One region of the Aquitalea sp. FG25 genome, then DNA from elsewhere that is predicted to be linked to it. Evidence: predicted binding sites of a transcription regulator. Region 1 holds the regulator's gene; each other region holds the start of a gene.
The links. The regulator sigma-54, encoded in region 1, starts transcription at its own class of promoters, with help from an activator protein. The targets are predictions, from matches to a motif close to CTGGCACGCTTCATGCTT.

Region 1 (2,177 bases):
TGCGTATCTGCGACCGGGCTTACATCATCAGCGATGGCTCGGTACTGGCATCCGGCGAACCGGAAGAACTGGTCAACAACGAGAAAGTGCGCCAGGTGTACCTGGGCGAGCACTTCCACCTGTAAACCATGAAACAATCATTACAGCTCCGGGTTTCACAGCAACTCACCCTCACCCCGCAACTGCAACAGTCAATCAAGCTGCTGCAGCTGTCCACGCTCGACCTGCAAACCGAGGTAGAACGCTTCCTGCTGGACAACCCCATGCTGGAACGCGGCGATGACCTGCCCGCGCAAGAAGGCCCCGCCACCGAATCCGCTAGCAGCAACGAAGAATCAACCACGCCAGCATCGGACAGCAGCGACAATGACAGCCACAACGAAAGCAGCGGCGAGCTGACCGACTGGGGCAGCGGCAGCCGACGCAACGACGGTGACGATGAGTTCGACCCCATGCTGAATGTCCCCTGCCCGGTCAGCCTGCGCGAACACCTGCTGGCCCAGCTGGGAGAGCTGACGCTGCCCACCAGGGATCAGGCCATCGTGCAGCTGCTGATTGAAGAACTGGACGACAACGGTTTTCTCACCATCGACCTGGAAGAACTGGCCAGTAATCTGCCACTAGAACTGGAGCTGGAAAGCGACGAACTGATGGTTGGCCTGCGCCTGCTGCAGCAATTCGACCCAGCAGGCATTGCCGCGCGCAGCCTGGCCGAATCACTGAGTCTGCAGCTGGCACGCCTGCCACAGCAAGAGCCTGGCCATGCCCTGGCACGCAAGATCGTGGCAGAACACCTTAGTTTGCTCGGCAATCGGGACTACACCCGCCTCAAACGCATACTGGGTGCAGATGACGAAGCCATCCGTCAGGCCCAGCAATTGATTTCCCGGCTAACGCCCCACCCCGCTGCCGGTTTTGGCGGTGAAGATGTGCACTATGTCATTCCCGATGTCACCGTACGCAAGCGCAAGGGCCACTGGGTGGCAGAACTCAACAACGGAGCCGTACCGCGACTACGCGTCAATCAGCTGTACGCCCAGATGCTGTCGGAAAACCGCAGTACGGCAGGTGAACTGACCGGTCGCCTGCAAGAAGCGAAGTGGCTGGTCAAGAACATCCAGCAACGATTTGACACCATTCTGAAAGTGTCAGAAGCTATAGTCGAAAGGCAACAAGCGTTCTTTGAACACGGTGAAGTGGCCATGCGCCCGCTCATCCTGCGCGACATCGCAGACGAGCTGGGATTGCATGAATCCACAGTGTCACGCGTCACCACCCAGAAATACCTGCTCTGCCCGCGCGGCCTGTTCGAACTGAAATACTTTTTCGGCAGTGCACTGGAAACCGACAGCGGCGGCGAATGCTCAGCCACAGCCATCAAGGCCCATATCCGTCGCATGATCGATGGCGAGAACACCGCCAAGCCACTTTCGGACAGCGCCATTGCCGACGAACTGGGCAAGCAAGGGATACAGGTTGCAAGACGCACCGTTGCGAAGTATCGTGAAGCTATGCAGATACCGCCGGTCAATCTGCGCAAGGCACTGTAAAGCGTGTCTTGAAGAATATCCGCTCGCCCGGCCGACCCGACCGGGCAGTCAACACAAGAAGGAGTTAGGGTATGAACCTCAAAGTAACCGGTCTCCACCTCGAAGTAACCCCGGCAATCCGTGAATTTCTGGAAAGCAAGCTGGAACGTATCACCCGCCACGTCGATCACGTGATCGACGTCACCGTCACCCTGTCGGTGGACAAGCTGGTGCAGAAAGCAGAAGTCAACGTTCACCTTTCCGGCAAGGATATCCACGTAGAAGCCACCGACTCCGACATGTACGCTGCCATCGATGCGCTGATGGACAAGCTGGATCGACAGGTACTCAAGCACAAGGAAAAACAGAGCGAACATCGCGTAACGCCGCAAGTTCAGCCGGAAGCATCCCTGTAATCACCTGACCTACGATGCGGGAACCCAACGGGTTCCCGTTTTTATTTGCACGGAGCCTTTTTCATTTTGCTGAAGGCAACGTAGAATTGGCCAGTTTTTGTCGCCGTGTGCATACATTCCTATGAGCCTGATTGGCAAAATCCTGACACAGGACCACATTCTTCCGGACCTGGATGTCGCCAGCAAGAAACGTGTCTTCGAGCAGGTGGGCCTCCTTATCGAAAATACCCAC
Region 2 (2,177 bases), on a different contig from region 1:
TGAACAGCCAGACAAACATGCCGCCAGCCACCAGGCCCACCACCAGCGCACCCAGCGGATGCATGATGTCCGAACCGGCACAGACTGCCACCAGACCGGCCAGCGGGCCGTTATGGATAAAGCCGGGGTCGTTCTTGCCCGCCCACATGGCGCTGAGGGTGCCGCCCACCATGGCCATCAGCGAGTTGATGGCCACCAGGCCGGAGATGCCGTCCAGACGCTGGGCGCTCATCACGTTAAAGCCGAACCAGCCGACAATCAGAATCCATGCCCCCAGTGCCAGAAAGGGGATGGATGACGGCGGGTGGGCCGAGATACGGCCTTCCTTGCTATAGCGGCCACGACGTGCGCCCAGGTTGAGCACGGCGGCCAGGCCGATCCAGCCGCCCACCGCATGCACCACCACCGAACCGGCAAAGTCATGGAAAGGCTGGCCAAAGCTGTGGCTCAGCCAGTCTTGCACGCCGTAATGGTTGTTCCAGGCAATGCCTTCGAAAAAGGGATACACCAGCCCTACCAGCAAGAAGGTGGCAGCCGACTGCGGGTGGAATTTGGCGCGCTCGGCAATGCCACCGGACACAATGGCCGGAATGGCAGCGGCAAAGGTCAGCAGAAAGAAAAACTTCACCAACTCATAACCGTGATGCTCGGCGATATGGCGCGCATCGCCCAGGAAGTTGACCCCGTAGGCCACGGTATAGCCAACAAAGAAATAGGCAATGGCGGAGACGGCAAAGTCGGTAAGAATCTTCACCAGGGCATTCACCTGGTTTTTTTTGCGCACCGTGCCCAGTTCCAGAAAGGCAAAACCGGCGTGCATGGCCAGAATCATGATGGCCCCGAGCAGCAGGAACAGTACGTCTGATGGCGAGTTGGCAGTTGGCATGGCGAGTCCCGTTGTTGTCGGCTTTTGTTGCCTCCTTAAAGCAAGCGCAGTGCCAGCTGGTGCAATAGCGCACCAGACTGGGCTGTGTGTGCACGAAAATGGCCGCTAGCAGCCCGTTTTTGGGGAGGCGGGGTGCAGGCTGCGGTGATGCAAAACGGTGTGCATGCACCAAAACGGGATTTGCGCTGTGTTTTATGCTGCTGTTTGGTGCATTGCGCTTGTGGCCGCAGATGTCAGTGCAGCTTTACCTGTGGCTGGGTGCGTCGGCTTAACAGACGTCCGGCAGCGCTCAGCAGGGTGGGCCGCCAGCCAAACAGGCTTAGCTGGTGGCGGTGGTACAAGGACAAATACATCAGCCGGGCAAACTGCCCGTGCACGAACAGGCTGCGGCGCGACAGCGCACTCATCAGACTGCCCACCGTGCTGTAGCGGCCCAGCGAAATCAGCGCGCCCAGATCGCGGTAATGAAATGCCCGTAGCGGCTTTTTTGCCAGCAGGCAGCGGATATTGTGGAACAGCAGATCCGCCTGCTGGCTGGCAGCCTGGGCGCGCGGTGGCACCCAGCCTTGGCCGTCCGGGCAGGCAGCGCAGTCGCCCAAGGCAAAGATGTTTTCGTCTCGCGTGGTCTGCAGTGTGGGGCGAACCCGCAACTGGTTCAGCCGGTTGCTGTCCAGTCCTGCCAGCCCGGCCAGCATGGCCGGTGCCTGCACCCCGGCTGCCCAGACCACCAGCTCGGACGGAATGCATTGGCCGCTGGCGGTATGCACCGCGCCATCCTGTACTGCACTGACACGCTCGCCACACAGCACGCGCACCTGCATTTCCTGCAACTGGCGCAGGGCCTTGGCGGCAACGGCAGGCGGCAGGGCTGGCAAGATGCGCGGCCCGGCCTCGATCAGGGTCAGGCGGATGTCGCGATCGGGATTGATGTTTTCCCGGCCATGCGCCACCAGCTCGCGCGTGGTATTGCGCAGCTCCGCCGCCAGCTCCACTCCGGTGGCACCGGCCCCGATGATGGTGAGCTGCAGCTGCTCGGGCCGCAGCGGGCCTGATTGCAGGCTGGCACGGATGCAGGCGTTTACCAGTTGGCGGTGGAAGCGGCTGGCATCGTCCGGGGTGTTGAGGCAGATGGCATGTTCGGCCACGCCGGGCGTGCCAAAGTCATTGGTGGTACTGCCTACCGCCAGCACCAGGATGTCGTAGTCCAGCTGTCTGGCCGGAATGAGCGGCTGGCCTTGTTCGTCCGCCGTGGCGGCGATATGGATGCGTTGTTGCTGTCGGTCCAGATCTT
Region 3 (2,177 bases), on a different contig from region 1:
CAAGGCGCTGACGATGGCCTGGAAGTCGGCTCCGGCAGGTGCAGCGCCCCAGCGGCCTTTCCATTCCGGCTTGGCCAGATCCAGCAGCGACTTGGGTAATTCCTTTGGCGACACGCGGTTCTTGTTGTAGACAAATACCGTGGAGCGGGCGGCAATGCCAACCCACTTACCCTGTGCCGGGCGGTAGGCGTGATCAACCTGCGCCAGGGTGCTTGCCTCCACCGGTGCCAGCAGGTGCGCATTGTCTACCAGCACCATGGCCGGGGAATTCTCGGTGAGGAATACATCTGCAGGCGAGGATGCGCCTTCCTGTACGATCTGGTTGCCCATTTCGCTGTCGCTGCCATTGCGCACGGTAACCTTGATGCCGGTTTCTTTGGTAAAGCCTTCCACCCAGGATTTGGTCAGGCTTTCATGCTGGGCGTTGTAAACCACGATGCCTTCGGCGCTGGGTGCGGCATGGGCAGCGGTAGCGAACAGGGTGGAAACCAGCAGGGCGGTGGTGAGGATGCGTGCGGACGGACGGGACATCTGGTTATGCTCCTTGCAGATATTCAACGGGAACTGCGGTAGTCAGGTGCGTTTGGGCACTGGTTCTGGCAGGAATATTTGCAATTGTAATGTAAAAGATAATGATTCGCATTAATAAAATAAAGCAAATGCGACGGTAACTGGCTGGGGCAGTCTGCTGGCATGCAACTTGCTGCTAAGCCTGCATCTTTCCCCAGGGGTTTCGGCCATGACGATTACCGTAATGCCGGCGAGCAGCGCCAAGACAGCCATGCCGTCAGGACAGGCGGATACCGGTACGCAAGATGCCGGCGGTTTATTTGCCAGTTTATTGGGGGCGCAGATCGGCAGTCTGGGCACAGCCTTGCCAACGCAGGCGGATACCGGTTCCGGTGACGGCAAAGGCAAGCAGGACAAGGATTCCACAGCTGCTGACGATACGGCATCCACCGATAACAGTGCCAATATGCTGCTGGCAGCATTGCCGCTGCTGCAGGCCGGTTTGCAAGTGCAGCCGGTGCAGGACAAGCCCACGGCGACGCCAGTGACAAGCGATGTAGCCAGTGCTGGTATCAAGGACACCGCCATCGATCCTTTGTTGCAAGCTGCCGCGCCGCAGAAGCACTCCGCAGGTTTGCAGGCGCAAGAATTGCCGGGCAAGGATGCCGCTGCACTGCAATTCTTGCCGCCCAATGCTGATCAACTGGCCAATGCCAGTCAGGCAGCCAATCAGGCGGCACAGCAGACCAGTCAGACCAAGACGTTGACTATCTCGCAGCCAATGACTGACCCCAATTGGTCCAAGGCACTGGGTGACCAGGTTATGTCCATGGTCAGCATGAAAATGGACAAGGCCACCATCCAGGTGAATCCGCCGCAACTGGGGCCGGTGGAAGTCACCCTGAAAATGAATGGCAATGATCAAGCACAGGTAATTTTTACCTCGGCAGTGCCGGCAACGCGTGAAATTCTGGAAAACAACATGCCGAAACTCGTTTCCATGATGGCTTCCAGTGGTATAGCGCTTGCCGATGCACAGGTTTCCAGCGGACAATCCGGGAATCGGCAACAGCAATTCAACCAGAACCAGAATGGCCGCCGTCAGAGTGCCGCTGGCAATGACGAAGACGATACGCTGGCTGCCATCAAGTCCGCACGCGGGATACTTAGTATCTTTGCCTGATATTGCTCAAAAGGGGGCTCTGTTCAGTTCGTGCGGAAATCTGGAAAATATAATAAGGAAATGGCTTAAGATTTCCTTATAAACCTAACGTACGGACTGAAGACCCATGGCAGAAGACAAAAAAGCGGATAAAGCGGACAAGGGCGAGAAAAAAGCAGGGGGTGGCAACAAACTGATGCTGGTGGTGGTGATTCTTCTGGTGTTGGTACTGGCCGGCATGGGTGGCCTTGCCTACGTGATGTTCACCAATATGAACAAGCCGCATGATGCGACGGCCCAGACTGAGCAGACCAAGGAAAAAGCCAAGAAGAAAAAAGAAGGTCCTCCCATCTTTGAAAAGCTGGATACCTTTGTTGTCAATCTGTCTGGCGGTGATGGCAGCCTGCTGCAAGTGGACATGCAGGCCGAATTGGGTGATGAAGAAGCCAAGAAGAAGTTTACCGATTACATGCCCAAGATCCGCAGTGCGCTGATCCTGCTGCTG
Region 4 (2,177 bases), on a different contig from region 1:
CAACAGCCACTACTTGAAGGTCGCTCAGTCCGGTAACGCGGCAAAAGCCTTGAGCATGGCCAGGCCATCCTGCGGCGCGACAACCAGCTGGCTGACGTCAAATGCCGGATCGAACACCGGGGCAAACTGGGGAAACGTTGCCAGCGCTTCAGGCTGCGGCACACGGAAACCCATATACCACTGAGCAAACTCCCGTTGTTTGCATTCACTGCAAAATAGCGACTCCACCTGATGATGGCGCGGATCAAGGCTGATTCTCCTGAAGGCCTCTTCCACCACGGCAGCCTCTCCCTCCAGCAGCTGCAAGAAACAGCCATCGCGGTATAGCAACAGGCCGGTAATCTGCCGGGCCTGGTTATTGGCCACCGACTTGTCCAGAATTGCCGTCAATTCAGCAGGCGACAATGCCGTGGTGGCCTTGCTGGAATAAAGCAACTGGATCAGCATGGGCAGGCTTTCTGCAAAGTTACAGGGCGCAGGCCCGAACGGATGACTGCAAACATTTCCTCATGACCTTCTGCATGGCGACTGAACATCAAATGCAGGCACATATCATGCCATTGGCACAACGTGAAGCCCGAGCGCATGATGACACATTCAGCAGATTCAAGGCATGCTGGCCACCGCATTGTTGTTATGCAGATGTGACGCGCGCCAACCTTTTGCTTATCATAGTGTCACGTCCACCCGTTTTCACCGCAGATGCCCAACACCATGAAAACCCTTGCGTTCTGCCTGCTGCTGACTTGTGGCCTGGCCCAGGCCGAGGTATACAAATACATCGATGCCAACGGCAATGTCACCTTCACCAATGTGCCGATCAAGGGCGCCAAGCCCATGCACCTGGCACCGCTGTCCACCTATGGCGGCAACAAGCCACGCACTTCGGGCAGCAGCAAGCCTGCCTCGACACCGGACGGCTACCCCAGTGTGGACAACGGTACCCAGACCAAGCGGGATGAGGGCCGACGCAAGATTCTGGAAGGCGAACTGGCCAATGAGCAAAAAGCGCTGGCCGATGCACAAAAGGCCTACACCGACGGTGCAGCCACCCGCAACGGGGATGAAACCCGTAACTACCAAAAATACCTGGACCGGGTACAGAAGCTGAAAGACGCAGTAACCGATCGGCAGAAGAACATTAGCTCGCTACGCCGCGAATTGGGGCAATCCGCATCCTCCGCACAATAATGGTGCATAATTAAGGCCGATTTCGTGCATTCGCTGTGCTCTGGCTTGGCGTGCTTATTGCTAATAGCTTCAGGCACAGCCCCATCCGATTCGGAGCACCATGAACTCTCCCAGCTTTGCCGGCCTGGAATTACTCGACACCCCGGTGCTGATTGCCCACGCCGACGGCAGACTCGAATTTGCCAACCCCGCCTGTGAAAACCTGCTGGCCATTGGCCGGCGCGAGCTATTACGCCATACGCTATTCGAGCTGCTGCAAGACAGCCCTGCCCTGCGGCAAGCCCTTGCCACTGCACTGCAACACAACTCCAGCTATATCGAGCACGACCTGGAGCTGCGCACGCCGCATGGCGAGCAGCCACTGCACATTGCCCTGTCCGTCACCCCCATTGATGCCGAAGGCCGGCTGGCGCTGGTAGAGCTGCGGCCACTGGATCAGCAACTGAAAATTGCCAATGAAGAGCGACTTTTGCTGCAACAGCAGGCCAATCGCGAGTTGATCCGCAATCTGGCGCATGAAATCAAGAACCCACTGGGCGGTATTCGTGGCGCAGCACAGCTGCTGGAGCATGAGCTGTCTGACCGGCCGGAGCTGAAGGAATACACCGAGGTGATTCAGGAAGAAGCACTGCGCCTGCAATCCTTGGTAGACCGCCTGCTGGCTCCGCATCGCCGCCACGTGCGCAGCGAAATCAATATCCACGAAGTGCTGGAGCGGGTACGCAGCATTGCGCTGGCCGAGTACCCGCAAGGCCTGGTCATCCGTCGCGATTACGACACCAGCCTGCCACACATGGTGGCCGACAAGGAACAGCTGATCCAGGTGGTGCTCAATATCGTCAAGAATGCCATCCAGGCCATGAAGGCCACGGGCGAGGTGATTTTACGCACCAGAGTGGCCCGGCAAGTCACCTTGGCGCGGAAGCGTCACCTGCTGGCATTAAAATTGCAGATTGTCGACAACGGCCCCGGTATTCCGGAAGAAA

Region 2: the regulator sigma-54 is predicted to act here: its motif matches at 925-942, upstream of ACODR9_RS09285 (ammonium transporter).
Region 3: the regulator sigma-54 is predicted to act here: its motif matches at 689-706, upstream of ACODR9_RS13620 (flagellar hook-length control protein FliK).
Region 4: the regulator sigma-54 is predicted to act here: its motif matches at 1,237-1,254, upstream of glnL (nitrogen regulation protein NR(II)).

The regions. Positions count from the first base shown of each region.
Region 1 is NZ_JBMDJV010000023.1:30,243-32,419, reverse strand. It holds gene lptB (LPS export ABC transporter ATP-binding protein) at 1-125, shown strand, start outside; gene ACODR9_RS18520 (RNA polymerase factor sigma-54) at 129-1,550, shown strand; gene hpf (ribosome hibernation-promoting factor, HPF/YfiA family) at 1,622-1,945, shown strand; gene ptsN (PTS IIA-like nitrogen regulatory protein PtsN) at 2,067-2,177, shown strand, end outside.
Region 2 is NZ_JBMDJV010000008.1:115,399-117,575, forward strand. It holds gene ACODR9_RS09285 (ammonium transporter) at 1-886, opposite strand, end outside; gene ACODR9_RS09290 (NAD(P)/FAD-dependent oxidoreductase) at 1,120-2,177, opposite strand, start outside.
Region 3 is NZ_JBMDJV010000014.1:40,121-42,297, forward strand. It holds gene ACODR9_RS13615 (iron ABC transporter substrate-binding protein) at 1-531, opposite strand, end outside; gene ACODR9_RS13620 (flagellar hook-length control protein FliK) at 740-1,693, shown strand; gene ACODR9_RS13625 (flagellar basal body-associated FliL family protein) at 1,800-2,177, shown strand, end outside.
Region 4 is NZ_JBMDJV010000032.1:39,139-41,315, forward strand. It holds gene ACODR9_RS21585 (BLUF domain-containing protein) at 25-447, opposite strand; gene ACODR9_RS21590 (DUF4124 domain-containing protein) at 715-1,191, shown strand; gene glnL (nitrogen regulation protein NR(II)) at 1,292-2,177, shown strand, end outside.